Regions from separate parts of the Paenibacillus glufosinatiresistens genome, predicted to be linked through region 2. Evidence: riboswitches for the same ligand, from Rfam matches in the RefSeq annotation. Region 2 holds a riboswitch; the other holds the start of a gene.
What was found. A riboswitch is a leader RNA that binds a small molecule or an ion and turns the genes downstream of it on or off. The one in region 2 is predicted to bind cyclic di-AMP.
Positions count from the first base shown of each region.

Region 1: it holds a riboswitch for cyclic di-AMP, as region 2 does, so the genes downstream of both, RBI05_RS10970 (C40 family peptidase) here and RBI05_RS06390 (APC family permease) in region 2, are expected to answer to the same signal.

Region 1 is NZ_JAVFHT010000008.1:60,375-76,358, reverse strand. Features, by position in the region: gene RBI05_RS10975 (AAA family ATPase) at 1-1,751, shown strand, start outside; cyclic di-AMP (ydaO/yuaA leader) riboswitch at 2,022-2,156, shown strand; gene RBI05_RS10970 (C40 family peptidase) at 2,161-2,631, shown strand; gene RBI05_RS10965 (TVP38/TMEM64 family protein) at 2,827-3,396, opposite strand; gene RBI05_RS10960 (NusG domain II-containing protein) at 3,535-3,924, opposite strand; gene RBI05_RS10955 (hypothetical protein) at 4,175-4,480, shown strand; gene RBI05_RS10950 (IS256 family transposase) at 5,239-6,459, shown strand; gene RBI05_RS10945 (divalent metal cation transporter) at 7,333-7,533, opposite strand; gene RBI05_RS10940 (hypothetical protein) at 7,541-7,714, opposite strand; partial or broken gene RBI05_RS10935 (heavy metal translocating P-type ATPase) at 8,196-10,073, shown strand; gene RBI05_RS10930 (hypothetical protein) at 10,688-10,954, opposite strand; gene RBI05_RS10925 (C40 family peptidase) at 11,234-11,707, shown strand; gene qoxA (cytochrome aa3 quinol oxidase subunit II) at 12,252-13,199, shown strand; gene qoxB (cytochrome aa3 quinol oxidase subunit I) at 13,243-15,192, shown strand; gene qoxC (cytochrome aa3 quinol oxidase subunit III) at 15,189-15,785, shown strand; gene qoxD (cytochrome aa3 quinol oxidase subunit IV) at 15,788-15,984, shown strand, end outside.
Region 2 is NZ_JAVFHT010000003.1:310,374-326,357, forward strand. Features, by position in the region: gene RBI05_RS06380 (DsbA family protein) at 173-892, shown strand; gene RBI05_RS06385 (disulfide oxidoreductase) at 892-1,353, shown strand; cyclic di-AMP (ydaO/yuaA leader) riboswitch at 1,532-1,690, shown strand; gene RBI05_RS06390 (APC family permease) at 1,818-3,635, shown strand; gene RBI05_RS06395 (ABC transporter substrate-binding protein) at 3,749-4,756, shown strand; gene RBI05_RS06400 (FecCD family ABC transporter permease) at 4,894-5,952, shown strand; gene RBI05_RS06405 (FecCD family ABC transporter permease) at 5,949-6,974, shown strand; gene RBI05_RS06410 (ABC transporter ATP-binding protein) at 7,007-7,813, shown strand; gene RBI05_RS06415 ((2Fe-2S)-binding protein) at 7,838-8,692, shown strand; gene murB (UDP-N-acetylmuramate dehydrogenase) at 8,906-9,835, shown strand; gene RBI05_RS06425 (hypothetical protein) at 10,023-10,367, opposite strand; gene RBI05_RS06430 (hypothetical protein) at 10,522-10,836, shown strand; gene RBI05_RS06435 (hypothetical protein) at 10,938-11,153, opposite strand; gene RBI05_RS06440 (winged helix-turn-helix transcriptional regulator) at 11,409-11,738, opposite strand; gene RBI05_RS06445 (GTP cyclohydrolase II) at 11,940-12,722, shown strand; gene RBI05_RS06450 (ABC transporter ATP-binding protein) at 12,803-13,849, shown strand; gene RBI05_RS06455 (ABC transporter permease) at 13,842-14,687, shown strand; gene RBI05_RS06460 (ABC transporter permease) at 14,694-15,479, shown strand; gene RBI05_RS06465 (hypothetical protein) at 15,614-15,984, shown strand, end outside.

The sequences.
Region 1 (15,984 bases), on a different contig from region 2:
ATAGAATAAACTTTATGAAAAGATGTAAGCAAGCACCGACAGGCGGACTAATATGTGCTCTAGCAGACCTCCAAGCGCGTGTACAGAAATTGTTTAATGGTTCAAATGAGAAGCTACCCCTTCTTGAAAAGATTAAAATAGAGCATCTGTCTGCGGTATGCAATCACCGGATTATTCAGACCCCTATTATCGGTAAACAGGAAGTCGATATTGCTGTTCTTATATCCAAGCTAGCGATTAGTGACTGGGTTAAACAAGGACATACACATGTTTCTGAAGCGGAAGGAGTGTGCCCCTTTTGCCAACAACAACTTCCTGAGGGATTTACTGAAAAACTCAATGATTACTTTAATGAACATTACGAAAAAGAGATGATTGAACTCCAAGATCAAGTTGAACACTATAAACGGTGTTATCATTATCTTGAAAATCAAGTGCAAGAGTTATTATTGACCGACAAGAAAAATACATATTTGAATCTCGATCTCATTTCGCAACAATATGAACTGATCCTTTCGAAAAATGCACATAATTTGGACTTGTTCCAGCAGAAGCAAACTCATCCCAGTCATCCAATCGAACTGTTAACTATTGCGGCTTTCGTCGATGTGATCAATGAAGAAATCGTCCGAGCGAATGAACAAATTCAGCAGCATAATACTTTTATAGAGAACCGAGTGGATGAAGGGAATAAATTGATAACCCAGATTTGGGATTTTATCTGGAGTGAGAATCAGCAAAATCATGAGAAATATGTTCGTATAGATTATAGAACAGGACGAGCAATCGACAACCTTTCTGCAACATTAGCTCAAAAGAAGAATGAAAGAGTCGCATTAGAATCCGAAATTCACAGGCTGGAGGCTCAGATTACGAGTGTAATCCCCTCTGTAAACGAAATGAATCGGTTACTGAGGGCCTATCATTTTACTAATTTCAAATTCGCTCATACACAAAGTCAAGGAAATTATCGGTTAATCCGATCAAATGGTGAGGACGTTAATCAAACATTAAGTGAAGGCGAGAAAACGTTTGTTACCTTTCTTTATTTTATGCACTTATTAAACGGTAGCAATAACAGTGATTTAATTACGGAGAATAAAGTTGTTGTGATTGATGACACCATTTCAAGCTTGGACAGTAACGTATTGTTTATCGTAAGCAATCTGATTTCCAAACTTATAGAAGATGTACGCAACGAAGAAAGTAATATCATTCAGTTGTTTCTTCTAACGCATAATGTCTATTTTCACAAGGAAATTACGTTTTCAAAAAACCGGCCCAAAAATGGCGCTAGGATGGCGGATGAGACATTTTGGATTATCCGAAAATGGAATGATGTAACCGAATCAACCCCGTATAACAGCAACCCGATTAAAAGCTCGTATGAGTTAATGTGGCAGGAATTAAAGTCAGCCAATCACAGCTCTTCCATCACCGTTCAGAATTTGATTCGTAGAATCATTGAAAATTATTTTAAAATCTATGGTAATTACAGCGATCAGGACATTATTGATAGATTCGAGGAGGATGAGAAGGTCATATGTAAATCCTTAATCTCCTGGGCCAATGATGGTTCTCACTTTGCAGGAGATGATTTGTATATCGAGCACCCGATGGATACAGTCAGCAAGTACTTACGGGTATTTGAAAAGATATTTGTGGTTACACATCATCATGCCCATTATAAAATGATGATGGGAATTGAAGAATCTCTGGGATCGGCTTTGGAACAAACACAGGTATCGTAATCGAAAACGTAATATCAATTAAACGACATATACGGGATTAGAAGACGAGGAGGAAGTAACTACTCGTCTTTTTATATACACCAAAGATATTGAAATATATTACAAAAACGTTACTATTGTTTCAGACAAAGAATGATATTGAGTGGTTATTATAAAGCAAAAATATGGAGAAACAATGAAGAAAGTACGTAGAAAATACGTTGATAGTTAAATTTTTAGAAGGATTGACAGGTGGCCTACTATCTATTAAAGTGTTAATAGTTACAAAATATTAATAAGTTGCCGAATTTCAGCGTTGAAAACGGGGGAACCATTTTTTGGGTGAATTATTCTTGCATGAAAGGGAATATAGGGAACCTTTAACCGAATCCTCAGCTAACTCCGTAGGCATTGAAGGGAGAACAAGTTTCTGAAGAAAGTCATCGTATCCATGTTGGCAGCCTCATTTATATTTGCTTCTGCAGCACCAGGTACATATGCTAGCGAGGTAACCTTGGACAGTGTTGTGAATCGGGTCGTAGGAACCCCTTATCTTTATGGAGGAACCACAACTTCAGGCTTTGATTGTTCCGGATTTATTCTATATGTACTTAAGAAGTTCAATGTAGATGACCTTCCGCGCACTTCTCAATCGCAGGCTAAAACTGGCATTCCTGTAGCCAAAGATGATTTACGTGAGGGTGACCTCGTCTTTTTTAACACATTTGGTTCTGGAGTTTCGCATGCGGGCATTTACGTAGGTGATAACAAGTTCGCTCACTCTTCCAGCAGTAAGGGCGTAAGAATCAGCAGCTTGTCAGAGGCGTATTATAAGGAGCGATATGTAACAGCTCGCCGTGTAGTCAGTGAAAACAGCTATTCTGAAATGGTGAGCCGTTAATAGAAAGTTTTCTACATGTGGAGTAATGAAGATCGCCTCTAATTAGAGAGGCGATCTTTTTATTTGAATAGGCTATTCTAATTCCGTTAAGCTTGTTTGAGGATTATTTTTATTGGAAGTAGGATAAGGTACATGCGATGGATTCTCATGATAAGTATAAAAAGGGCTATCTCAGCGTTGTTAACTAATAATTTATTAGTCCCTGTACTTAGTGTGTCTTCTTTTACTAACCGTGAAGATGATTAGAATGAGTACGATACTTACTAAAATCAAAGCCACACTGAGATATTCCTTGCTGAGAATCAGCAATTGCTGAATAGAATAAGCCTCTATAATCAGAGCTGGCAGCTTTCCAAGCATAGTTGCTAATCCAAAAGTGACCCAGCTAACACGACTAACGGAACTCGATATATTAACCAATCCTGAAGGGATAAACGGGAGTATTCTTAAAGCAAGAATAAGAAAGAATGCTTCATAACCAGAAGTTTGTTGAAGTCTCTTCAAATATTTATTCTCATTTTTTATACCTCGTATTAAGGACAAGAACCCCCTGCGATAGAGAACAAAGCTAACAATTGCCCCGAGCACTTCTCCGAAAAAGGAAATCATCATTCCGTTGAGAAAACCGAACAAGGTGATGTTAGCTCCTGTGAGAAATACACTAGGGATGAATGCAAAAATGCTTATTAATATATTTAAAACCAGACTTAAGATAATGGCGAAATACCCACTTTCAGCTAACAATTCAACGATGTGCGTAGTCATACAAAATCCGTTCCTTTTTTATTTGAGATAACCTGAGCTCATTATAACAGGTAAATAAAAAGCTAAACATAGATCTCTGATTCTACGTTTAGCCCAATATATGTGCTTATGGAATAGTTTGTTTTTTATTTAAGAAAGTTATAGGATCGCATCTATATCATCAGTTGAATTAGGCTTCACTTCAACAATCATTCGCAGAGGTAGGCAAATGATAGATTGTCTTGGTCTTGATATTAAACCAAAGCTAAAACAGATTTTTTGCGGGCAGTCCGATTCAATTACTTCGATCCCTCTATCATGAACTTTGAGTATATCGTATCCTCTTTTTGTTTGAATCTTGATAATTTGGGGCTCATCCGTGAGTTCTACCTCTTTATATAGTTTATTATCTATACGTATACTTGCATAAGTACCGGTATTGGGCTGGTCCTTTCTAAGCAACTCTACTCCTAAAAGAGTCAGGGCTATTAGCAAAATACATGTGATAAGAATTAAATCCGCTTTCTTAATGCCAATTTTCTTCATCATCTTGTTCATCTCCAGCTTAACAGATAGTCTCATAGTATCTGAAAATAGTGTGTAAACTATGTGGAGGTATTTAAAAAATAAGAAAACCGTGTTTTTCTTATTTTGCGAAGAAAATAAAGTATAAGGCCGGAGTTGTTGATTCTACGAGGCCTTCTTAATGAAAATCGTGAGGCACTAAAAAATAAGAAGTAGACTGAGACATCAAGAGATTGTCCAAAAAGAATTGGACCAGAAAGTATTAGACAGAAGCATGGCACTGCCGCTGGCCGACGTAGCCGGTTGCAAATTGCTGCGCCAGGGCGCTTCCGGAGAAGCAGGAGCACGAGCTGAAGCATGCGCTGCCGCTGTAACCGGAGCCGCTGATCGAGGCGTCGAATCTAATACTTTATTTTCTTTCGACACACAAAAGAAAAAAATATCTATTGATGATTTTTATAATTCAACTCAATTTAATAAAGAGCTTTACTATAATAATGTTGATACCTTCCAGACAGTTGATCGACACATTAGAAAGAACGTATTATGGAAACACTCAAATTGCATAAAACAATTTTGACAGTTACTAAAAAATGATAGGGAAGACTTCCCTGATATTTGTCCTATGCTTATGCCTATGTCAACTGGCGTAAAACCCTTTAAAAACTGAACGTTTTTATCGTTCAGATATTCGAATAAATGATGTAGCCCGAAGTGGAGGACGATTTGGTTATGAGCTGCTTACAAGTGCAATAACTGATGACATAAAATTATTATTGGAAGAATATGTACTAAAGAATAATGGGGAAAAGATAAATAAGGATACATTGGAGTGGATCCAAGAACAATGGACATATCGATTTAGTCTAATATTTTTTTACGAGTGTCTAAAATATTCAGAAGATATTTTAGTTAATGATAAGAAAAATACCAACTGGGATAAGATACTCATGGACACAAAAGCTAACTTCAAAATTGCATTTAGATATCAAGAGGTTAATGTTTTGAGTGCTAAAAGAATAAACCTCATGATGTACTATGAGAATACAGTTGACCAAAAAAACATTGAATATGAATGCCCAAATTATAGCTTAAGAAAAAAGAGAGCTATTTCAAATATGAAATCCTACGTACCGGCACGGATATCCAACGAATATCCCAAAAATTATGAACTGATTAATTACGTTAGTTCATATATAAAGAAGCATGATTATTAAAACAACTCGATTGAGTTGTTTTTTTGTGGCCAAAATAGGGGATTAATCGAGTCTGTAAAATAGTTTGTGTAAACTCCTAAACCCAGTAAAATGGAAGTAACAGAAAGGTTGGGGAGAACACATGGGACTTTGGACAAAACAACAACTGCGAGAATTCATCAAAGAGAACAATTTGGTATCCGCACAGGATGCCCAAAATGCGTTGAAAGAGTTGTTCGCCGAAACGATTCAAGAGATGCTGGAGGCGGAACTGGACACGCATCTAGGCTACGAGAAGCACGAGGTTAAGGCGAAGATGACGCCAAACAGCCGTAACGGCAAAAGCAAGAAGAACATTGTCAGTGAGTATGGTGAACAGGAAATTACGGTTCCCCGAGACCGGCTCGGCGAGTTTGAACCGATTGTCGTTCGGAAACATCAGTCCAATGTCACCGGCATTGAAGACCAGATTATCGCCCTGTACGCCAAAGGCGTCAGCACTCGCGAGATTCAGGATCACCTGCAGAATCTATACGGGATCGAAGTCTCACCCACACTCATTTCTAACGTGACTAACAAGATCGTTCCTCTTATAAAAGAGTGGCAGAACCGCCCTCTGCAAGGCGTTTACGCGGTCATTTACATGGATGCCATCCACTTTAAAGTGAAGCAGGACGGGGCCATTATTAACAAAGCTGCATATATGGTCATTGGCATTGATCTGGACGGAAACAAGGATGTGCTGGGCATGTGGATCGGCGAGAATGAGTCCGCCAAGTTCTGGCTCAGCGTGCTGAATGACTTGAAGAATCGCGGCGTTCAGGACATCCTCATTATCTGCGTAGATAATCTGAATGGCTTCTCTCAAGCGATTGCCGCCTGCTACCCCAAGACGGAAATCCAGAAGTGTATTATTCACCAAATCCGCAGCTCCACCCGCTATGTTTCCTACAAAGATCTCAAAAAGGTCACGGCGGACCTGAAGCCGATATACAAGGCGGCTACCGAGGAAAGCGCGCTGCTCGAATTGGATCGCTTCGAGGAAGTCTGGGGTGGGAAATACCCACTGATTGTACGTTCCTGGCGAAACAATTGGGAGGAGCTTGCGACCTTCTTCAAGTATCCGCCAGAGATTCGAAAGCTTATCTACACAACGAATATGATTGAAAGTTACCACCGTCAGCTCCGTAAGGTGACAAAGGGAAAAAGCATCTTCCCGACGGACGAAGCCTTGCTTAAAATGCTCTACTTGGCGACGATGGACGTTACCCGCAAATGGACAGGCCGTGTCCAAAACTGGGGTCAGATGCTACTCCAACTCTCCGTCTTCTTTCCAGATCGGATCGGCCAGTACTTACGCTAGTATCGCGAATTCCCCCTCGGGGGAATTCCTTGCTAAAGAGTTTACACAAAATTATTGACAGACCCTGAATTTATCTGATCATTCCACTTTTTTGCCATATGGCTGAATTTAATCAGCTTGTTGGTTACGCGCATTGTCTAGCTCAATAACAAATTATCCTTCTATAATAGATAGTTTTGCAGAATGTAATTCAGAAAACACTGAAATGCAGTTTTGTAAATTTATATTCCTCCACTGGCTCAATTTTCTCTGTGCTGTAGCTTTGTTTTCTCCTTCCGTACGCGCTCCAAAAAATTCTTCTTAAGTGTTACTTCCAATTTTTTTTGTTGTTCCGCATTGCATTTTGGACTTAGTAGATATTTGCGAAGCTTCAGAACCGCTTTTTTAGCTATGTCTTTGCGCTTCTCCAGTAATTGCGTTTTGAGTTCTCGGCGTCTTTAAGGGGAAGGAGCGCGTGTACGTGATCCCGTCTGACTCTTATCCAACGAATATGAGGAAGTCGAGAGAATTATCTTCTCGGCTAGAAATTGGATGAAGCCGAAACTATTGTAGTCTCATTTGCTGTATGCTCGGAATCCTTAAACTTTAGAAAAATATACTCAACGAGAAGGCGATATTCACTTTTAGTGAAGATGCGGCTTCTTGTTGCTGATTATCAGGATCACTCGGCATTAATCCGGAAAATATTGTTTTCGTATAGAAATTTGTACAAATCTTAACAGTTAGAAAAATCATTGATAATGAGAGCTTTGGGAGAATGTTTTTTTACGAGGGCAGTGTCTCACCGAGTGTTTGGTAAATGAGAATGAGGTTAAGAAATAATATAATTGCCGCACAAAGGAATGCTGTTACATTAACAATAGGTTTATTAACTTAGATGCCAATGAGATCTTTGCGTCTCGTGAAGTAAATCAAAGTAATAACGGGTGTTGTCAGGATAAGACTTAAGGCGACTTGGCTAATGACTAAAGTTCGTGTTGGATCAAGTCCCAGCGAAACAATAATAACTGCAGGTAACATGGAAATAACACGGCGTAGCCAACCGGGGATGGTAAATCGCACAAAACCGTGCATGATGACTTTACCGGACATTGTCCACTTGTGGAGCTTGAAATGCCAGAGGCGAGTAATTTAAAATCAAAAACGCGCTAGCGGCTGCAGATCCGAGTAATGGAGTTAAGGTCTGAAAGGCAGATTTTATATTCGCTACTTGAGAGTTGCCTGTTTGGTAAAAGACAGCGGCAGCGATTATCATAATGGAGAGATTTATTAAGCCTGCCAGGAACAGCGCAATAACTACTTCCTTTTCAGAACCCAACAAGAAAGCTCTGTTCACTCATTTGCTGGGTGTTTCAATAGTCCAATTTTCTTTGCTAAATAACATAGTTTCTAGTATAACTGCTTGTTTAATTAATCAGAAAATATGCTGTTTTTACCCGAGTTGATGCATGAGCATGTAATCATGAATTTTTCTTGCGAAAAGGGTTAATTTAATTGTATCAATCTAAAGAGGCGTGACGGGTGTGTTGTTATTTGTGGAACCAGATTGCGTCAATTGTGCCATGAAAATCGAAAATGGTGTAAAAAGACCTAAGGTTCAGACTTCGGAAGCAATCACATGACTCAAAAAGTTCGAAGTTTAAAGTGTAACATTGATATTAATGAGAAGGGGGAATGAACGAGTGGATCAAAAAAAAGAGGAACATAAAAAAAAGCACGATGGCGATGGACATGAAGGTCATTCGCATATGAGTGGTAAAGGAAAAAATAAGATTATGATAATTCGTTTGACCGTCGGTGCAGTACTCGCCGCAATTGGAATAATATTCGCATTATCCGGTTGGTGGGAAGTAGTATTATTTTCAATAGCATATCTCGTCATCGGTGGTAATATTGTCCTGCAGGCGATTAAAAATATCCTTCGTGGTCAAGTGTTTGATGAATACTTTTTAATGTCAGTGGCTACAATTGGCGCGTTTGCTATCCAGCAATATCCTGAAGGTGTAGCTGTAATGCTCTTTTACCAAGTAGGGGAGTTATTTCAGAGTATTGCCATTAATCGATCCCGTAAATCCATTAGTGCATTGTTGGATATCAGGCCCGATTATGCAAACTTAAAAATAGGAAACGAAACGAAACGGGTGACGCCAGAAGAGGTTAACATAGGAGATCACATTGTTGTCAAGCCCGGTGAAAAGGTACCATTGGATGGAGTAGTTATTGATGGGAGTTCAGCGGTAGATACATCCGCACTAACCGGTGAATCTATGCCTCGGGAAGTTGAAGTGAAGAGTGAAGTCCTGGGCGGTTTCATTAACAAAAACGGAGTTTTAACTGTGGAAGTGACCAAGCTGTTTGGTGAATCGACAGTATCCAAAATACTGGAACTAGTCGAAAATGCAAGCAGTAAGAAAGCGCCGACTGAGAAATTCATTTCTAAGTTTGCACGTTACTATACACCGGTTGTTGTCATCGTCGCTTTACTTCTGGCGGTTGTACCTCCCCTGGTTTTAAGTGGGGCTACCTTTTCAGATTGGATCTACCGGGCGCTTGTCTTTTTGGTCATATCTTGTCCTTGTGCGCTTGTTGTTTCTATACCGCTGGGTTTTTTTGGAGGGATTGGAGCAGCATCCAAGACAGGTATTCTTGTCAAGGGCAGCAACTACTTGGAAGCCTTAAACAATGTTAAGTATGTTGTATTTGACAAGACAGGAACACTCACTAAGGGAGCCTTTAAAGTCACTGGTATTAATCCTGCCGGAGAATTATCCGAAGACGAACTTCTTGAATACGCGGCATTTGCGGAGCTGCATTCAACTCACCCTATCGCTGAGTCCATACGGGTCGCCTACGGGAAGGAGATCAGGGAAGATCAACTGGAGGGTTATAATGAAATCTCGGGACATGGCATACAAGTAAAGGTTCAGGGGAAAGAGGTCTTAGCCGGTAACATCAAGCTAATGAACAAGTACAGTATATCTTTTGAAACGCCCAATGAGGCAGGAACGGTTATTCATGTTGCAATTGAAAAAAAGTATGCGGGGTATATTGTCATCTCGGATGAAATAAAAGACGATTCCGCAAAGGCCATTCGATCGTTAAAAGAACTAGGCATAAAGAAAATCGTGATGTTGACAGGGGACGCCAAAGCCGTTGGCGATTCGGTTGGACAGCAGCTAGGTATAGATGAAGTGCATGCAGAGTTACTGCCACAGCATAAAGTGGAAGAGATTGAGAAGTTGATGCAGAGTAAATCGCCTAAAGAAAAAATAATTTTTGTTGGTGACGGTATTAATGATACTCCAGTGTTAGCTCGGGCAGATGTGGGTATAGCCATGGGTGGATTAGGGTCGGATGCCGCTATAGAAGCAGCTGACATTGTCATTATGACAGATGAACCCTCGAAAATCTCGACAGCTATACGAATTGCTAAGAGAACCAGACGGATTGTTTGGCAGAATATCATCTTTGCATTAAGCGTAAAAGCGATATTTTTACTCTTAGGCGCTTTTGGTTTTGCTACTATGTGGGAAGCAGTATTTTCAGATGTAGGCGTGACCGTGATTGCGGTCTTGAATGCCATGCGAATCTTAAGAATGAGCACATCCCGGTGATGTCTCCAATGAAATATATTAACGAGGTAACAACGAGCCGAAGTTTGTTTACAGCTTGGCAGTCCTTGTTCGAGGTTCCCTTTCGCGACATGGATTTGCTGGACCCGACAAGAGGATTTTTTCCAGGCTCCCGCTTTAATTTGGCACATCCACAGAATGGACAAGTCCCATGAGCTGCGTAGTGCTTTTTAATGAGTAAATAGCGATTTTCGTCTGAAGCCTTCCGGCGTTGCGGCTTTCTTCGGTTCATCTTCATCTGAACCTATGTACGTCGGAGTTTTTCCTCGGTGGAGAGTTCGTTTTTCTTTGCCTAAATTATCCAGTGAATGCAGCCTGCTAGAAGATTACCATGGGTAGTATAAAGCTTGGTAAGCCTTAAGACTGCGTGCTTAAAGGTGGGAGAGTAAATATGGTTCTTTTCCGATACATGAAGGATGTTTGGAAGGGCTTCCAACCGGCATATTCATTGTTAAGTTTACATATTTCTATTTTTCTCCATTTCTCTTTCCCCGCTCATTGATTAATCTAGTTAAAACACAAGTAACCCGTAAGTTGGACACTTTTTTAAAGTGTACATCTTATGGGTTACAGTTCAAATATCCCCTCTTACTTTTTTAATGTTTTCCGTGTAGTCCCCAATGGGGTGCTTGAAAGTGTCCGTGATCTTCATGTTTGTCGTAATGGCCAGGGATGCCTACCCAATGGAGTCCATGAGGAACTTCCAGTGTGGGTGGAAATCCTGGTGGATAAACTTCGCCTTCCCCTGCCTTGATAAAACCAATGTGAGCTTGTTCATGTTCGCCAAGGTCAACATGGGCTCCGTGGGCTACAAATTCATAATGCTCTGGGATATGGATATGTTGCCATTCGTGATCTGACATTACTTTTCATTCCTTTCGGTGAATTTAAATACAAAGATATTGTGGGTATAATTGATTGTTTTTATTCACGGGACAATGCTAATACATTTAACCTACTGGTGGAATTCAGATAATCATGTGGTTGAATAGACGTTGACAAAACAAAAAGGAATATACTACAATGTGTAAGGTGACAAAATATTAACAACTTAATGTCATAAACGTAAGATGTCACACCATCGAGAATGTTGTTAGAAGGTGTTTCAGAATATTGGATACGAACTTAGGGAGGGATATTTTTTGAAAAGAATGTTACTGTCCTTTTTAGGCGCAACGGTATTGTTTGGTGCCATTGCTACTAGCACATATGCTAATCAAACTATGATTGAGAGTCAGGTAAGCGAGGTAATTGGAACCCCATATAAGTATGGTGGATCTACTACTACGGGTTTTGATTGCTCAGGCTTCATATTACATATTATGGATAATTATAAGCTGGATTTACCGCGGACTTCACAAACACAAGCTAAATCTGGTAGCTACGTGGCAAAAGAAAATCTGCGCATTGGGGATCTGGTTTTCTTTAATACAAATGGTAGAGGAATTTCACATGCGGGTATTTATATGGGGGAAAATAAATTTGCTCACTCTTCAAGTAGTAAGGGAGTAACTATAAGCAGTTTATCTGAAGGATATTACACGAATAGATATGTGACAGCACGAAGAGTGCTGGGCAAATCCATGTTTGATAAGGTCACTAGCGAGATACATTAATTTATTCAGGGGATAGTAAGTTTATATGTAAAATGGAATTGTGTTCTTTATCTTAATTTCAGCTGAGAGCTGCCTCGATCTTTTACAGAGGTAGCTTTTTTAGATATTATCGTAACAGGATATTTCTTAACTGATTACTGAAAATGATTTGAAAAACAGAAGGAGGATGCAATTGGAGATTAAGCATAATATGATGGCCAAGGATTATCATCTAACCTCGATGACAGTCCTTTTTTGTGTTTCGCTAACAGAAAACTTAATAAGAACGATTTATTTATCTTTTCACGTTAAATGATATGAGAATAATCACTAATTTAATTTGGATAATTCACATAAATTGTCTAATTTGTGTCTTTTGAATAGTGTTTATGTGTAAAACGTGTGACGAATGAATTTTAATACTACAAATCGTAGTTTTAATTATGTACAATTATTGAGTCACGAAAGTTTTGTATAAAGGCAATGACAAGAGAGTTAATCAACTGAAGTAACTAAGCGACTTTTGTGTAACGTATTTAAAAAATCAAGAGAAAGGTGTGCTCAAATGAAGCTTCGCTGGACAATTATGGCTATTCTACTCGTCTTTTCAGCTTTGTTAACGGGTTGTCAACCACTAAAAGTACTAGATCCTAAAGGGCCCCAAGCTCGAACTACAGCGAATGTAATATGGGTTTCAATTGGAACAATGGCTTTGGTTGTTATTGTTGTAATCATATTGTATGCGTTCATTATAAGGAAGTATCGTGCCTCAAATCAGAATGAGGACTACGAACCACCCTATATTGAAGGTAGTCTAAAACTTGAAATTCTTTGGACAGCGATCCCTGTTTTAATCGTAGCTTTTTTGTCAGTTGTTACTATTGTCTCTACTTTTAAGGTTGAAGCAGTACCCAAGGGGTATTCCAAAGAACCATTAGTGATCTATGCATCATCTTCTAATTGGAAGTGGCATTTCAGTTACCCGGAAGAGGATATTGAAACCGTCAATTATTTGTATATTCCAACAAACAGGCCTATTCAATTCAAGTTATATTCTTATGGGCCAATATCAAGCTTCTGGATTCCTCAACTTGGTGGGCAAAAGTATGCGATGGCAGATATGGTCAATACATTAAATTTAGCCGCTGACATTCCCGGAGAGTACACTGGCCGTAATGCAAACTTTACCGGTGAAGGGTTCGCGGAGCAGACGTTTAGTGTTAATGCAGTTCCACCGGAAGAATATGACGAGTGGGTAGATGAAGTGAAAGAGACAGCAAAACCAATCACTGAAGCAAAATTTGATGAGTTATTAGAACCTGGCCATCTAGGACAATCAACATTCACCGGAACCCATTTAGGTTTTTCGCCGCCTCCGGGAAGCCACCATAGTGAGGAGTCTAACACTGCTAATGAAAGCTCAAATGAGTCAACTCAGGGCACAAATGATAGTAATCCAATCAATACGAACATGGAGGGAATGAATCATGGGGATTCAATAATGGGGCAGTAAGAATCCTGGTGTAAATGTTTAATCTTGAGAGGAGCCGAAGAGTATGGATTTTTTCAATCGATTTGCTGTACCCAATCCAAGCCCTACAATTTATGCCTCAATGGTAGCTATCGCTCTTGCTATAATCGCAATCATTGTAAGCTTAACCTATTTTAAAAAATGGGGATACTTATGGAGAGAATGGATAACTACAGTGGACCATAAGCGGATAGGGATTATGTATCTTATATCTGCATTAATCATGTTATTTCGTGGTGGAGCTGATGCCATTATGATGCGTGCCCAGACGGCTGTGCCTGATAATACGCTACTGGGTGCAAAAGAATATAACGAAATCTTTACAACACACGGCGTTGTGATGATTATATTTATGGCTATGGCGTTTATTATGGCTTTAATGAACTTTGCTGTGCCATTGCAGATCGGTGCTCGAGACGTTGCCTTTCCACGACTCAATGCACTGAGTTATTGGTTATATTTCTTTGGGGCTATGTTATTTAACATCTCTTTTGTCATTGGAGGTTCTCCGGATTCGGGATGGTCTTCTTATTTCCCGCTTGCGGGCACTGAATTTAGTGCATCTGTAGGAACAAATTATTATATGCTCGCGCTTCAAATCTCTGGGATAGGGACGTTAATCACAGGGATAAATTTTATCACAACTATTCTAAAAATGAGAGCACCCGGCATGACCTTAATGAAAATGCCAATGTTTACTTGGTCAGCCTTGATTACAAATTTAATCATTGTTTTTGCTTTTCCTGTATTAACCGTGGCACTTGCCATGGGAACGATGGACCGACTTTTTGGAACAAACTTTTTCACAACGACCAATGGCGGTATGGATATGCTTTGGGCTAACTTGTTCTGGGTTTGGGGACATCCTGAAGTATACATTTTAATTTTACCGGCATTTGGTATTTACAGTGAGATTATTTCAACATTTGCACGACGAAACTTATACGGCTACAAATCAATGGTCATCTCTATGGTTGCTATTTCGATCCTTTCCTTTTTAGTCTGGGTTCATCATTTCTTCACAATGGGTCAAGGAGCATTAGTCAACAGTATTTTCTCCGTAACGACAATGGCAATCGCTGTTCCTACCGGAATTAAAATATTCAACTGGTTGTTCACATTGCGAAAAGGAAAAATTGTATTTACTGTGCCTATGCTATATTCCTTGGGGTTTATCCCTATATTCACAATTGGTGGTGTGACAGGGGTTATGTTGGCAATGGCAAGTGCTGACTATCAGTATCACAATACCATGTTCTTGGTGGCTCACTTCCATCTCGTTATTATTCCAGGCGTAGTATTTGCAATGATTGCTGGGCTCACTTATTGGTGGCCTAAAATGTTCGGATTCATGTTGAATGAAAGAATTGGAAAATGGGCGTTTTGGTTTATCTCAATCGGTGTTTGTGTGACATTCTTTCCAATGTTCATCTCTGGATTAAATGGCCAAGCGCGCCGGATGTATACCTATTCGGAATCTACAGGATTTGGTATATGGAACATGATCTCATTTATCGGAGCAATTGGGCTGTTAATAGGGTTCGTTTTAATCGTATATAACATCTATTACAGCACTCGTTACGCATCCAGAGATATACCTGGAGATCCGTGGGATGCTCGTTCTCTCGAATGGGCCTCTTCCACTCCAGTGCCGGAATATAATTTTGCCATCATTCCAACAGTTAATTCTGGTGAAGCATTTTGGGATTACAAGAAAAAGGGCCATAATCTTTTCAATGGTACATTAGAAAAAATTCACATGCCTAATAATAGTGGGCTGCCATTTATTATTGGAGGTATATTTTTTATCTGGGGCTTTGCATTTGTATTTGGGTTGTGGATTTTTGCAACTATTGCCACCGTCGGAATCTTCATTTGTTTAGCCTACCGATCATTTGAACAAGACCATGGTCGATATATCACAGTTGAAGAAATTGAAAAAACTGAACGCAATCGGGGAGGAGTCGGAATATGAAAATTGATCAGTCGCTCCCGCTGGAATATAGTACAGAACAAAATCGTTTGAATATTATGGGTTTTTGGATTTTTCTGGGAGCTGAAATTGCACTTTTTGGGACATTATTCGCCTCTTACTTTACATTAGTTAATCGAACGGGTAATGGACCTACTGGAGCGGATATCTTTGAAATCATTCCTGTAATGACTGAAACCGTTTTGCTTTTAGTAAGTAGTTTTACAATCGGTTTGGGAATTCACGCCATGCGTTTAGGAAGGCAAAAGGCAAGTGTTGTTTTTATAATCATCACTCTATTACTTGGCTTAGGATTTATCGGCGTTGAGATTTATGACTTTATTGTATATATGCATGAAGGTGCGAAGCTTCAAACAAGTGGATTTACAGCTATTTTATTTACGCTATTAGGGACCCATGGCGCGCATGTTGCTTTTGGTTTGGTTTGGGGACTGTTGATAATTATTCAAATTATGAAGCGCGGTTTAACACCTGAAACAACGAATAAAACCTTTATTTTCTCTCTTTATTGGCATTTTCTTGATGTTGTCTGGATTTTCATTTTCAGCTTCGTCTTTTTAAAGGGGATGATGTAATGATGAGGGAACTCTTTCCTCGGAAGCAAATAATGGGTTTAGTATTTTCACTGACTCTTACAGCAGCGGCTTTAACCGTTTATTTCTTTGATCTCTCATTCGCAGTGGGTTCAACGATCCTTCTAATTACAGCATTTTTACAAGCTATTATTCAATTGAGCGTTTTTATGCATGTTGGAGAAGGTGAAGATAAGAAAGC
Region 2 (15,984 bases):
ATTGTTCTATCTTGCCTTAATATGCAAGACCGCTGACCGCTCCGCCCTCCCCGGCGGAGCGGTTTTTGCGGCAGCGGCAAGATGCAGTACGGCGGGGCAGCGTTGCCAAGCGGGAAGGCAAGCCTTTATAATCGGATTGATTTCATTTTGGGAGAGAAAGGACTTATGCCACTTGAATAAGCAATCGTCCAAGACAGCAGCCAAGGCTGCAAGCAAGAAGGAACAGCGCCGCGCCGAACAGGAACGGGCCAAACGCCGGAACCGGATTATGCTGATCTTCACAGCTGTCGTCGTCATCGCCGTGATCGCGGCTCTGGCGCTCTGGTCCAGACAGGACCCGGAATTCAACTACAGCGAGCTGCCGCGGCTGGGACAAGCCGATGCGCCGGTGAAGCTGGTGGAATTCGGAGATTTTAAATGTCCAGCTTGCGCCGATTTCACGAATACCGTGAAGCCGAAGATCGTACAGGACGCCATTGATACCGGCAAAGCTGCGTTCTACTTCGTCAATATGTCGTTCGTCGGCCCCGATTCCGAGACGGCTTCGCTTGCCGCCCTGTCGGTCTATCATCAGAACCCGGATGCCTTCTGGAAGTTCTATGATGCCGTCTATGCAAGCCAGGGAGATGAACAGACCGAGTGGGCAACCAAGGACTATCTGGTCAGTCTGGCCCAGAAAGAGAAGCTGGAGATTGATTACGACCGGCTGGCCAAGGATATCGAGAATGCCACCTACCGCAAGGAGCTGGAAAGGGACAACAAGACCGCAGAGAAGTTCAATGTTACAAATACGCCTTCCTTGTTTATTAATGGAGTAAAGACAAAAGACCCCTTTAATTACAGCGCCGTTGCCGCAGAGATTGACAAGGCGGCAGCCAAGGCCAATCCGTAATGGGCGGGGCGGTACGTTTCCTGCGCCGCAACTGCCTGTATCTGGCCTGGCTGGTTGCCGTCGTCGCCACGGCGGGCAGCTTGTACCTAAGCGAGGTGTTGCATTACGAGCCCTGCAGGCTCTGCTGGTTCCAGCGGATCTTCATGTATCCGCATGTCATTTTGCTCGGAATTGCCACCTACCGCAACGACCGGAAGATCATTCCTTACGCGCTGCCGCTCAGCTTCATCGGCGGTGCGATCTCGATTTATCACTATGCCGAGCAGAAGATACCGGCCTTCGGGCGCGTATTCTCCTGCACGGTTGGGGTTCCGTGTACGCAGGATTCCCTTGATTTTCTCGGCTTTATCACCGTCCCGCTGCTTGCGCTGATTGCCCAGATTCTGATCGTGCTGCTGCTGTGGGCGGGCAGAAAGGGCGAAGAAGACAATGCCGGGCAAGAGGACGGCAGCATCCGTTAATAAAATGTACGCAAATGAACATAAAAGTAAGGGCAACAGGGATAATAGAAGAGAATGAAAGAGAAAAAACGAACTTCTTGAGGTTTTGACGGAAACAGCTTGTTTTTCATTCTATTTTCATTTTTTTCACCGCTTTACGGCGGATGGTTTTTTATTCTAATATTAGACCTTGTGAGAAGTTGAATATGCGCTGAATTTTCCAAGGAAAAACGGGGGAACCAACTGACCGCTGTTGGGGTCAAAGGGGTGAATCGACGCTGGGCCGCTTGGTCCGCGCCGTAGGGCTTCCACAGTCCGAATCCGCCAGCTAACCTCGTAAGCTGCTGTGGAATGATGAACCATGCCCAGGCATGCGGCTCATTTCCGCATGCCTGTTTTCGTGCCTTTATTTATGAAAATTCGCTTCTGAAAACAGCGCACGGCATAGCCGTTTCAACTCACCCAAAGAGAGGAACCGAACCCATATGGTAAGCAAAGTAAAACGTCTGCTGATCGGGCGGCCGCGAAAGTCGACCGAACTCGAACAGGAGAAACTGACCAAAGTAAAAGCACTTGCGGTCTTGTCGTCGGACGCCCTGTCGTCCGTCGCTTACGGCACCGAGCAAATCCTGCTCGTTCTGGTCGCCGCCGGCTTTACGGCGATTTGGTATTCCCTCCCGATTGCCCTGGCAGTTTTGGCGTTGCTGGCAATATTGATCTTATCCTATCGCCAGACGATTTACGCTTACCCGCAGGGAGGCGGCGCTTATATCGTCGCCAAGAACAACCTTGGCGTATCTACCGGCCTGCTCGCCGGCGGCTCGCTGCTGGTCGATTACATCCTGACGGTTGCGGTCAGCGCATCGGCAGGCACCGATGCCATCACCTCCGCTTTTCCGAGTCTGCACAATCACAGCGTAGGCATTGCGGTAACCGTCATTCTGATTCTGACCATTATCAACTTGCGCGGAGTAACGGAATCGGCCTCCTTCATCGCCATTCCGGTCTATCTGTTCGTGGTTGCCATCGTTGTGCTGATTCTCTCCGGCGTTGTGAAATATATGACCCAGGGCTCCCACGCCGCTGTTCCGGAGATTGGCACCGCCGTATCGAATGTCAGCCTGTTCCTGCTGCTGAAGGCATTCAGTTCCGGCTGTTCGGCTCTGACCGGGGTAGAGGCGGTATCCAATGCCATCCCGAACTTTAAGGCGCCTTCCGAGAAGAACGCAGCCAAGACCCTGATGATGATGGGCGTGCTGCTGGGCTTCATGTTTACCGGCATTACGCTGCTCGCTTACTGGTACGGCATCACGCCGAACGAGAAGGCGACCGTCGTCTCCCAGATCGCCGAATCGACCTTCGGCCGCGGCGGCATCTACTTTATCATTCAGGGACTGACCGCCGTTATCCTGTTCCTTGCGGCCAATACCGCCTATTCGGCCTTCCCGCTGCTGTCGTTCATGCTGGCCAAGGATAAATACCTGCCTCACGCTTTCATGATTCGCGGCGACCGTCTGGGCTTCTCCAACGGCATTATCTTCCTGGGCGTGCTGTCGGCGCTCCTGGTGGCAGCCTTCCACGGCCATACCGAGAATCTGATTCCGCTGTATGCCGTCGGCGTATTCATTCCGTTCACCCTGTCCCAGCTGGGCATGATGATTCGCTGGTACCGGCTCAAGCCGAGCGGCTGGAGAACCAAATTTATTATCAATACCATCGGGATGCTGACGACGCTGACCATTACGCTGATCTTCATCATTACGAAGTTCGCCAATGTATGGATGGCATTCCTCTTCCTGCCGATCGTCATGTTCATCTTCATGCGCATCCATCGGCATTATCAGAACACGGCCGACGAGCTGCGCATCCAGCTGGATAAAGATAAACCCTGCATTAAGGGAAGCACCGTCATTGTTCCGGTCTCCGGCGTTACCCGGGCCGTCCTGCATTCCATCAGCTATGCCAAATCGCTGACCGACAACGTGGTGGCTGTCTACATTGGCTTCGATGAAGAAGAGATTCACAAGATGGAACAGAAGTGGGAGGAGTGGAATCCGGGCGTCCGACTGATTGTGCTGCGTTCCCGTTACCGGAGCATCATCCGGCCGCTGCTGAAATTTATTGACACCGTCGAATGGAAGACATCGGCAACCGACCACATCACCATTCTGATTCCGCAGTTTATCACCAAGCATTGGTGGCAGGCGGCCCTGCATAACCAGACGAGTATCCTCATCCGTACGTACCTCATGAACCAGAAGGATGTCGTCGTTGCAACCGTTCCTTTCCATCTTCATAAGTAAAAGCTTGGCGCCCGGTTCCCCGGGCGCTTTTTTTGTCTCTCTTGACAGAGATAATGATAATCAATATCATTTGTAATGATAATGAGACAGGTTGATTTTTAGGAGGAAAATAAATGTTCAAGTTTACGCGTTCCCGTAAATCCCGGTCTGCAGCTCTGGCCGGTGTCCTGATGATTGCGCTGCTGGCTTCCGCCTGCGGCAATTCCAATAACGGCTCCGCCAGCAGCCCGGCCCCGGCCGAGAGCCCGCCACCGGCAACCGCTGCGTCGGCCGAACCGCAATCGGCCGGGAAGACGGTGACCGATGCCATGGGGCACGAAGTGAAGATTCCGGCGAACCCGCAAAAGGTGCTGGCCTCCTACCTGGAAGACTACCTGGTTACACTGGGGGTCACACCGGTAGCTCAGTGGTCCGTTCCGAACGGCGTCCAGGACTACTTATCCGACAAGCTGTCCGGTGTCCCGACGATCAGCTATGATCTGCCGCTGGAGGCGGTGATCAGCTTCGCGCCCGACCTTATCCTCATCGGATCGGAATCGGCTGTGCAGAACGGTCTGTACGACCAGTACAGCAAAGTAGCGCCAACCTATGTGCTTGGCGACGAGACGGGCAAAGACTGGCGCAAGGCGCTGACAACGATCGGCGGTCTTCTCGGCAGAAGCGGGCAGGCGGAAGCAGCCATAGCAGAATATGACCGGAAGGCTGCGGATGCCAAGGCCAAGCTGGCAAAGGCGGTATCCGGCCAGTCGGCGGCAGTGGTCTGGCTGGTTCAGAAGAATTTCTACCTGGTGGATGAGACACAGTCGAGCGGTTCGGTCCTGTACCGTGATCTGGGGCTCACGCCTCCGAACCTGGTCACGGATATTCCCGAAGCGAACCGGGCCAGTTGGAATCCCGTGACGCTGGAGAAGCTTGCGGAACTCAAGGCCGATCATCTTTTCCTTGTCAACAGCGATAAGACCGAGGGCTCCGATGTGCTGAACAGTGCGATCTGGAAGGGCATCCCTGCCGTCAAGGCCGGGCATGTCTATGAACTGGAAGCGTCCAGCAGCTGGCTCTACAACGGACCGACGGCCGGTTCCCAAGTAATCGACGACGTTCTTAAGTTTCTGGTCAAATAGAACCTTGCAGGCAGGCACCGGGCGAACCGGTGCCTGTTCTTTTTTGGCAACCTGTGCGCCTGTCTTGTACAACCGTCTCGGATTTGCGATAATGTAGCTACTGATATTGGTTATCATTATCAAAAGGAGCAGGCCGAATGGTTCACAATTCCGCATCCATCCCCCATACATCATCTACGGCCAGACCGGACCTGCGCTCCAGACCCCGCTTTGCTTGGTTCATTCTTGCGTTCGGATTCCTCGCGCTGCTCCTGGCCATGGCGGTCTCCATCGCTGCGGGAGCGGTAGACATCGATCTTGGCACGGTCATGCAGGCGCTGCTTCGCTATCAGCCGGAGCTTCAGACCCATGTCGTGATCCGTGAAATCCGGCTGCCGCGCACGATCGCCGGCGCTCTCGTGGGCGCATGCCTGGCCGTCGCGGGCGCCATGATGCAGGGCATGACTCGTAACCCGCTGGCCGATTCCGGCCTGCTGGGGCTGAATGCCGGAGGAGGCGCGGCGATGGCTGCGGCCTTCGCGTTCCTGCCGTCGGTGAGCTTCTGGGAGCTGATGCTGTTCTCCTTTGCCGGGGCGGCCGTGGCGGCTCTAGTCGTCTTCGGCGTCGGTTCGCTATCCTTCAGCGGTCTGACGCCTCTTCGGCTGACGCTCGCCGGAGCGGCGGTAAGCGCTCTGCTGTCCGCTGTCAGCCAAGGCATCGCCCTGATGTTCAATCTGAGCCAGGACTTGGCCTTCTGGTATGCCGGCGGCGTTGCCGGAGCGACCTGGGATCAGCTGCGCCTTATGGCGCCTTGGTCTGTCGGCGGTCTCGTCGCAGCCCTGCTGATGGCCCGCCCGGTTACCGTGCTCAGCCTGGGAAGCGACGTAGCCAGCGGCCTCGGTCAAAGAACCGGGCTGGTTCAGGCCATCGGCCTGGCCATTGTGACCATTCTGGCCGGCACCGCGGTTGCCGCAGTGGGGCCGGTTGCTTTTCTCGGACTGATTGTTCCGCATCTGGTACGCTTCCTGGTGGGGCTGGATTACCGCTGGATTATCCCGTGTTCGGCTGTGCTGGGCGCGCTGCTGCTTGTCGCGGCCGACACAGCGGCCCGGCTGGTCAGTCCCCCTTATGAGACGCCGGTCGGCGCGTTGATCGCGCTGATCGGTGTTCCCTTCTTCTTCGTCCTTGCGCGCAGGGAGAGGGGGAGCGCCCGATGAGAAGAAGACCTGTACGGGCAGGCGGCGGAGCGGGCGGAATGGCGGTGGTGGCGGTTCTGGCCCTCCTCGTTGCCGTTGTAGCGGTTCTCGGCATGAATACCGGCTATATGAAGCTGTCGGCACCGGATGTGCTGCGCACGCTGGCCGGAAAGGGGAGTCCCCAACAGCATCTGATCCTGTTCGATTTCCGCCTGCCGCGAATAACCGTTGCCATTCTGGTGGGCGCAGGCTTCGCGGTATCCGGCTGCGTGCTGCAGAGCCTGGCGCGGAATGCCCTGGCCGAACCCGCTACCCTGGGCATAACGGCCGGGGCGGGCCTGGCGGTGATCCTGTTCATCTCCTACTTCCCGGCGGTCACGGCCGCTCCGGTCTATGTGCTCCCGGCCCTGGCGCTCGGAGGTGCGGCCGCTGCGGCGGCGCTCATCTATCTGCTGGCGTACCGGAAGGGAGAAGGCGCCGCGCCGACCCGGCTGATTCTCTCGGGCATTGCCCTGACGGCGGGAATCAATGCGGTTCAGATCGTATGGGCCTTGAAGCTGAATCCGCAGAATTATGCCTTTGTCGCGACCTGGATCGCAGGGAAGATCTGGGGCGGAGGCTGGCCCTTTGTCTGGGCGCTGCTGCCTTGGGCAGGCGTTCTGCTGCCGCTCATCTTCCTGAAAGCGCGCGTACTGAACGCGCTGAATCTGGGCGACGCTGCGGCATCCGGCATCGGCGTCGCCGTGGGCCGGGAGCGGCTGCTGCTGATGGGGGCCGCCGTGGCGCTAGCCGGCGCCTGCGTCGCCGTCAGCGGCGGAATCGGCTTTGTGGGCCTCATTGCGCCGCATCTGGCGCGGCGTCTGGTCGGCCCGCGGCACCAGATTCTGCTGCCAGCCTCGGCGCTGACCGGGTCGCTGCTGCTGCTCGCGGCCGATACAATCGGCCGCTGGATCATGCAGCCGGCGGAGATTCCCGCCGGCGTCGTCGTCGCCGTCATCGGCGCCCCGTATTTCCTGTATTTGCTGGCCCGTGCGAAGGCCTGAATTCTATACGTTGAGCTGAGGAGTGTTGAACCATGCGGGAACGTCTGAACGCCCGGGAGCTGTCCATCGGTTATGCCGATACCTTGATTGTAAGCGACTTGAACCTGTCGATTCCGACAGGGCAAATTACTGCGCTGGTCGGCGCGAACGGGTCCGGCAAGTCTACCATTCTTAAGACAATGGCGAGACTGATGAAGCCCAAGAGCGGGAGCGTCATGCTGGACGGCAAGTCGATTCACAGCCAGTCCACCAAAGAGGTTGCGCGCCAGCTCGCCATTCTGCCGCAGAATCCAACGGCTCCCGACGGACTGACCGTATCCGAGCTGGTCAGCTACGGACGCTACCCGCATCAGAAAGGCTTCGGCGCCATGACGGCGGAAGACCGGGCAATTGTCGCCGAAGCGATCGAAGTGACCGGCATGACCGCATTTGCGGACCGGCCGATTGACCGTCTCTCGGGAGGACAGCGTCAGCGGGCGTGGATCGCAATGGCCTTGGCCCAGCAGACCGAAATCCTGTTCCTGGACGAGCCAACGACCTTCCTTGACATGGCGCACCAGCTGGAAGTGCTGCAGCTGCTTCAGCGTCTGAACGAACGCGAAGGACGGACCATTATCATGGTCGTCCATGACCTGAACCACGCCTCCCGCTATGCTCAGCACATGGTGGCGATCAAATCGGGCAGCGTGGTCAGCGAAGGATCTCCGGAAGTCGTCATGACGCCGGATGTGCTGCGCGAAGTATTCGGCATCGAAGCCGACATTGTGACCGATCCGCGGACCGGGCTGCCGCTCTGTCTGCCGTATGAACTGGCGATGCGACAGGCTTCGGGCGTGTAAAAAGAGGAAGGAGGCGGATTAACAATGACGAAGACGAACCAATCGACCTGGACGGAGGGCGAGGAAGCTCCACTTCGGGACCGGCATGAACTCTGGCAAGGTCTCGCCGATCATCTGGATATTCACCTGGACGCGCCAGCCGGTTCCGTTCATTCCGTTCCGCTGGCGGCGCTCGCTACGGCCGAAGGGATGGCGGCCTTTGTCTGCGCCTATACCCCTTTGATGAAAGCGCTGGATCCCAAGGCCGTGGGCGCCTACACCGCTTCCGCCTGCTCGGTAGCGGCGCTTGGACTTCAATATGCTGCCTTATACCATGGCCGGATGCCTGATTTTTCCCTGAATGAGCTGGAACTGCATCTGATTCCCGCTGCGGGCTACTGCCGGACGGCCTTTGTCTGGTCGGGCAAGGAGAGTACTGCCGCGCCGGAAGGGCCGGAGCTGCGGAGAGCCTGGCTGGAGGAAGCCTGTACCCGTTTCTACCGGGATACGCTGCTGCCGGTCATCGGCCGCTTGTCGGCCGCGACAGGCCTCGCTCCGGGAGAACTGTGGGGCCAGCTGCCCTCGCGGTTCAATTACTACGCCGATCTGCTGACCGGTCCGGCAAGCGATCCGGCCGTCGCGGCCCGGCTCCGGGCCGACTATGAAGTGCTGAAGAAGCTCCCGGGTTCGCTCTTTGGCATGGCGAAGAATCCGTTCGACGTTCCCGTCCGGCTCATCGAAGCTCTGGATGAACCCGGCAAGTACGTCCAGATGCGCAATAAATGCTGCCAGTATTTCAACACGGAAGGCGGTTCTTACTGCTATACGTGTCCGCGGATCAGCGAGAAGGAGCGCAGCCGCAGACGGGAGGCCTATTGCCGGCCGCAGCCTGAAGACTGATCTCAGCCGGGCCGCATCGATCTCTGCCAAACGGCCCGATCCCCCTTATAGCATTAAGGACGACAGAGACTGCCGACTCGCCTGGCGAAGAACAGCGGTCTTTTGCTGTGCGCGTCTCCGCCGATACGCGCGGTCATTGACAAGAAAGCCTGTTCGTTGATACAGTTGGGGTTGCTTAAATACGACCGACAACGTACAAAGGAGTATAGTTCCATGACGATAGAGCAAATGCAGGAGGAGCTTGCGGCCCTGGTTCCAAAGGGAACCGTCCGCAGCCGGGAATCCCTCAAGGAATATGTGTTCACCCGGATGGGAGGGGTCGCGGATCTTCTGGCGATTCCCGCCGATTATGAGGAGTTCTGCGCCATCGCGGCTTACGCGGCCAGGAACGGCGTCCCCCTGACGGTGCTTGGCAACGGCTCGAACGTCATCATTCGCGACGGCGGAGTCCGGGGCATTGTTCTCTATACGGCAGGTCTGGACCGGATCGAACAGGACGGCGAATGGCTCGTGGCCCAGTGCGGCGCCCGGATTATTGATGTATCCCGCCGCGCGCTGGAGCTGGGTCTGACCGGACTCGAATTTGCCTGCGGCATCCCGGGAACGGTCGGAGGCGCCCTCTATATGAACGCCGGAGCCTATGGCGGAGAAATCGCCGACGTGCTGCACAGCGCCCTTGCGGTGAACCCGGAAGGCAAGCTGGTGAAGCTGGGGGGGGAGGCGCTGTCCTGGGGCTACCGCTCCAGCATCTTCGCTGAGGGCGGTTATCTGGTGCTGGAAGCGCGGTTTGCGCTGAAAGAAGGAGACCGGGCGGATATCCGGGAGAAGATGGACCATTTGACCGAGCTGCGGGAGTCGAAGCAGCCGCTCGAATACCCGTCCTGCGGCAGCGTGTTCAAACGGCCGCCGGGCCGGTATGCCGGACAGCTTATCCAGGAGAGCGGACTTCAGGGAACGCGGATCGGCGGGGCGGAAGTCTCGCGCAAGCATGCCGGCTTCATTGTGAATGCCGAGAATGCTACGGCCGGAGATTATATTTCCTTGATTCATCACGTGAGAGCCACCGTACTGGAGAAATTCGGCGTAGAGCTGGAGACGGAAGTCCGGATTATCGGAGAAGATGAGGCAGCGGACCGGGCCTGATCTCCAGGCAGTCAAGGCTTAGCCTGCCTGATGTCCGATCGTCTGCTCTCGAGATTACGCGCTGCTGCCGTGCAGAATGAACAGCCCGCTTGCTGTGCCCCTTTCGGGGCCGCAGCAAGCGGGCTGTTCGCGTTATGGAGAGCGGCGAAGCCGTCTGTCCGTATATTGGATCCCGGGTAGAGAGCGCCTATTCGCCAAACGGCGACAGGGTGTATTCAGCCCGCTCGGTATGAAGAACGAGAGAGTCCCCTTCCGGGCGGACGGAAAGGCCGGGTACGGCGATTTCATAACTGGAAGTGGGCAGCGGAACCCGTTCGCCTTCTGCGTTGAGAGTGCTGCCCAGTCCGCGGAGAATAAAGGCGCTGTCGAGGTAATCGTCAATGACGCCCTGCGCCTCCGCGTCCCGGTAATCGACGCCGCTTAGTTCAATCTGGACCGAATCCAGATCGTCCTGCTCTCTTTTGTCGATTGCAATGGTTCGGCCCATGCGTTCTTCAAGCCATTGGGTAATTTGCTGGATTTCTTTTGCCATTATCGCCCACGTCCTTTCCTGATCCTACAGATTATTTTACCCGCAGTGCCGGGAATGAATCCATTCGAGGAAGGCCCGGGGATGGAATGCCTCTTGCTTTTCCTTAAATACCTAGTATAATACTCGGTAATAAAGAAACAAGGAGCCGGTTATCATGACGATGGACGATTATTTGGATCTCTATAATTATGCCGCCGCGCTCGGCGACAGGGAGTGGCAGAACGACTTGCTGGAACAGATGAAGACCCTGTCCAGCGTGCCGGCTAACGAACGAAGCCGCCGGAGCATTCGGGAATGGTGGGTCCGTTTTGACGAGATTAACCTGATGCTGGCCGAATTGTATCAGAAGCTGCGGGACGAGGGAGAAGAGCAGGAGCAGTGCCGGTGGAAAGAAGAGATTTGGGAGCTGAAACTGGAGCGCATCCAGCTGGCCAGATGCATTCAGAACGAGTATTTCCGGATTCAATAGGTTGCTGAGAACAAATAAAAAAGGCATGCAGTTGTCTGCTCTGCCTGACTGCCGTGCGTTCGCCATTCCCGGACAGCGGGAACGGGCGGCGCTTGAAATTCTTACTTGGACATCTCCATCTGATTGCGCATCATCGTCATGCACATCGTCATCATTTCATCGCAGTCCTGCATTTTCTTCATCATCATGTCCATGTTCATTCCGTCCATCATCTTCATGGAGGACATCTTCTCCATACACATCTTCATGGTGTTCATCTTGGCCATCATGTCGTCCATACACATACCCATCATCATTTCCATGCACATCGATTCCATTCTTTCTACCGCCTCTCCTATAGTTGGGCCTCCAAAGATTCCCTATGAATAAATTACAATAAACAAGCGGGCTTTTCAATATAAAATTAGAAAAAAATGTAATATCTGATTATACATACCGATCTTATAAGGTTGCTTGGTTTGAACAGGCTACGCTATTCAAGCTTTCTATGTACCCGCCGCCCCCGTCCAGCCGACGCTGGCAAGGGGCGGCGGTTCTCGCAGATTTCGTACTTCCGCCAAGAAGGAGGCGCTTCAACGGGCATTCGCTTCCAGCTCAATCCACTCGGAAGACCAACTGCCGATTTCCCCCAGAATGGGAGCCAGAGCCTGGCCCTTGGCGCTCAGGGAATATTCAATCCGTACAGGAATTTCGGGATAGACATGGCGTTCCACAATCCCTTCATGCTCCAGTTCCTTCAGGCGCTCGGAGAGGACCTTGCCGCTCAAGTTGGACAGGCAGCTCTCGATTTCACCGAACCGCCGGGGTCCGGGAATCAGAACGAACACAATCAGGGCGACCCAACGCTTGCTGAGAATATCGACCGCTTTCTCGAAACGGGGACACATGTGAAAATCGTTCACTTCGCATCACCTCTATTAGGGATAAATTAAACGTCCGTTTAAAAACTTACCAAAAGTAATCACAACTATTTAATTACTATTATAACTTGACGATATAATATTACAATGGTAAACTTACTTACAATTAGTTACTTAAAATAACAAGGTAACCGCCCGGCTGATCAGGCCGCTGCGGACAGCATACAAAGGACGGTGCGCAAAATGACGAATTCTCAAGTGGCTGCTCTGCTAAAGGATAAAATACAGACGCTTCCTGCCGGAGACGGCGCTCAAGTATTGGTCGGACCTATCCGGCTTCCGGTCAATCTGGACGGCGGCACCGTTACGTTTCAATGGTACAACTGGGTGCATCTGAATGAGGAAGAGCTTGCGGACTTGGACGGAGGACGGGATGTGGAGGCGCTGATCGGCAAGCTGCCCGCTATGAGGCTGGCCGAAGGACAGCAGTCCAGCGTGCTCGTCTACGGCGATTTCGAGCATCAGGAAGACGCCCTGATTCGCATGCACAGCATCTGCCACACCGGAGATATCTTTGGAAGCAAGCGCTGCGACTGCGGGTTCCAGCTGCGCCAGTCCATGCGGATGATCGTGCAGAACGGGGCAGGAGCGCTATTCTATCTCGCCGATCATGAAGGCCGCGGCATCGGGCTGTTCAGCAAGGCGCTGGCCTATCTTCTTCAGGAGGAAGGGATGGATACGGTCGAGGCGAATCTTGCGCTTGGCTTCACGGACGATTCCCGGGATTATTCGGGAGCGATTGCGGTGCTGCGGGCGCTTCGAACCAAGCCGGTTACGCTGATTACGAATAATCCGAAGAAGCTCGAAGCGCTGAAGAACGCCGGTATGAATGCCGTCAAGCGGATTCCGCTGTGGGGAGACGTCTCCGCTTTTAACGAGAAGTATCTTCGCACCAAGATTGCGCGCTCCGGCCATCTGAAGGCGGACGATACGGAAGAGATTCTTGAAGGCCGCATTGCACAGTAAGCGCCAGAGACTGGCGATTTCGCAGCGGCTCCTTTATAATGAGTGCTTGAACTGAAACTGATAGAGTAGCGAGGTACCCTATGGCAGCGATCGAAACTCATAATCTGCGCAAGACGTTCCGTGTGCAGAAAAACCGCGAAGGCCTTACCGGGGCCTTCGTTGATTTGTTTAAACGGGAATACCGCGAGGTAGCCGCGGTCAAGGATATTTCCTTCACGATTCCGGAAGGGGAAATCTGCGGTTATATCGGCGAGAACGGGGCCGGCAAGTCGACCACCATCAAAATGCTGACCGGCATTCTGGTCCCGACATCGGGTACGCTAACGGTCGGCGGATTTGTTCCCTACGAGGAGCGGGAGCGCTTCGTGAAGAATATCGGCGTTGTATTCGGCCAGCGCAGCCAGCTCTGGTGGGACATCGGGGTCATCGAGTCGTTCCAGCTTTTGCGGAAGGTGTACAGCGTCGGGGAAGCCGATTACAAGAAGCGTCTGGACGAATTGGTGGAACGGCTCCAGCTCCAGGAGCTGCTCAACCGTCCGGTGCGCAAGCTCAGTCTGGGCCAGCGGATGCGCTGCGAGCTGGTAGCCGCGCTGCTTCATAATCCGTCGATTGTTTTCCTGGACGAGCCGACGATCGGTCTGGATATTGTCGTCAAATCGGAGATCCGCGACTTTCTGAAGGACATGAACCGGGAGCATGGAACGACCATTCTGCTGACGACACATGACTTGCAGGATATTGAGGCTCTGTGTTCGCGGGTTATCATGTTGGATGACGGCAGCATCATCTATGATGGCGGTCTGGAGGATCTGAAGCAGCGCTGGGGCACCGGACGCGAGGTGATTTTTCAATTCGGCTCGCCAACCAAGCTGGAGAATCTGCGCGCCAAGACGGAAGGGCTTCCGGTGAACTGGTCGGCAGACAATGAACTCGGCGCCAAGGTGTGGCTGCCGCTGGAGCTGAACGTGTCGGATGTGCTGGTGCGTGTGGTCGGCCAGACCGATATCACGGACATCAAAATCGTGGAGACGAACACGGACGAAATTGTCCGCAGCATCTATCAGTCCGGCTCTGCTGAGCGGAGCGAGGATGTTTCGGAGGCGGCAGCGGGAGGGACTCATGGCTAGAACGTTCTCTCCAGCCGCGGCGCCGGGCAGTGCCCGGTCGCTGAACCTGTCGGCTTACTTCGATTTTATCCGGATCCGGTTCCTGACAATGCTGGCCTATCGGGTAAACTACTACACCGGCATTCTGATCTATTCCCTCAATATCGGCGTCAATTACTTCACTTGGATGGCGATCTACGGAGAGGGCCAATCGCTCGGCGGCTTCAGCGCTGCCCAGATGTCCACGTATATCGCGGTCTCCTGGATGGCCCGGGCATTCTATTTCAATAATCTAGACCGGGAAATATCGGCGGACATCCGGGATGGCAGCATCGCTATTCAATTCATCCGCCCCTATAATTATGTGCTGGTGAAAATGATGCAGGGACTGGGCGAGGGCGCCTTCCGCTTCCTGCTCTTTATGATTCCCGGCATGGGCATTGTCATGCTGCTGTTCCCGGTGACCCTGCCGACCGATCCGGCCGCCTGGGCGGGATTTCTGGTCATGCTCTTCTTCAGCTTCCTGATCAACTCCCAGCTTAACGTGATCACCGGCCTGCTGGCCTTCTTCGTGGAGAACAATGAAGGGTTGATGCGGATGAAGCGGGTGGTCGTCGATCTGTTCTCCGGTCTGATTATTCCGATCAGCCTGTTCCCGGGCTGGCTGTCGCCGATCCTGAAGTGGCTGCCATTCCAAGCGATTACATTTCTGCCGGGTTCGGTCTTCACAGGCAGGGTGAAGGGTGTGGGCATCTGGAACGTCCTGGGCATCCAGGCGCTGTGGTTCGTTCTTCTGCTGCTGCCCATGATCGCGCTCTACAAGGCTTCGCGCCGGCGGCTGTTCGTGCAGGGAGGGTGACCAAGAATGTACTATATCGGACTTATGAGCGAATATATCAAGAACTATATGAAGACCCGGATGACCTACCGCGCCGACTTCTGGGTGGAGGTGCTGTCCGATCTGCTCTTCCAGGTGACGAATTTGATCTTTATCTTCGTCGTCTTCATGCATACGGACAGTCTGGCAGGCTGGAGCAGGGGAGAGGTCATCTTTGTCTACGGGTTCTTCATGGTGCCTTACGGGGTATTCAACTGCTTCGTGAATATGTGGAACTTCAGCGAACGCTATATCGTCAAGGGGGAAATGGATCGGATACTGACGCGCCCTGCGCATAATCTGTTCCAGATCTTCCTGGAGAATGTGGACCCGCCTTCGCTTTTTGGTTCTTTAATCGGGTTAATTATTATGGCGGTCAGCGGGGCGCAGCTGGGGCTTCCGCTGGAGTGGTGGACCCTGCCGGCGCTGCTGGTGCTGACTCTCAGCGCCGTGGCAATCTATACCGGTATCTATACCGCGCTAACGTCGCTCTCCTTCTACTCGGATGCACCGACCGGAATCATCCCGCTGATGTACAACATTCAGGGCTACGGCCGCTATCCGGTAACCATTTATAACCGGGCCATTCAGGTGCTGCTTACTTGGATTCTTCCCTTTGCGTTTGTTGGAGTGTATCCGGCCTCGCTGTTCCTTCAGCGGGACGGCATGCAGCGGATGGCCCTGCTGACGCCTGTCATGGGAGCGATCTTTCTGGGGATCGGTCTGATTGCCTGGAACAGCGGCGTTAAGCGCTACAAGGGAGCGGGGTCCTGACCGGGAATGATCAGTTGTTAACAGGGTTAATTAAACATATTCATGCCATTAACTAAAAGAAGAACCCTTCGTCCCGTTTGGACCCGGCCTGCCTGAGGTATGATAAGCGCACAATCCGAAGGAGGCGCAGCAGAATGAGAAGAGAGCAGATTCACGTCCCGTACGGCTATGAACCGCCAGCCGAGAAACGCAAGGGAACGCTTGTGTATTATGACTCTTTTGAAGACGCAGAGGATGCCGGGCTGGAGAAAGCCGCCGAAGAGGCGAAGCGCCGGAATTTTGCCCGGCTTGTCCTTTATCCGCTGCATGAAGAGACGGTCAGAAGAATGTCCAAGGCTCCGGTGAGTTCGTTCTACCGGCGGGAGGACCGGCTGCATGATTGGAAGCGTTCGTCCGGCCGCTCCTGGATCGCCGTGGAGGGGTGGGAAGGCAAACGGAAGAAGTATACTCCGGTCGAAGCCGCGCTGCGGCATCTGGAGGAACGGTACGAGACCCCGCTGTTCCT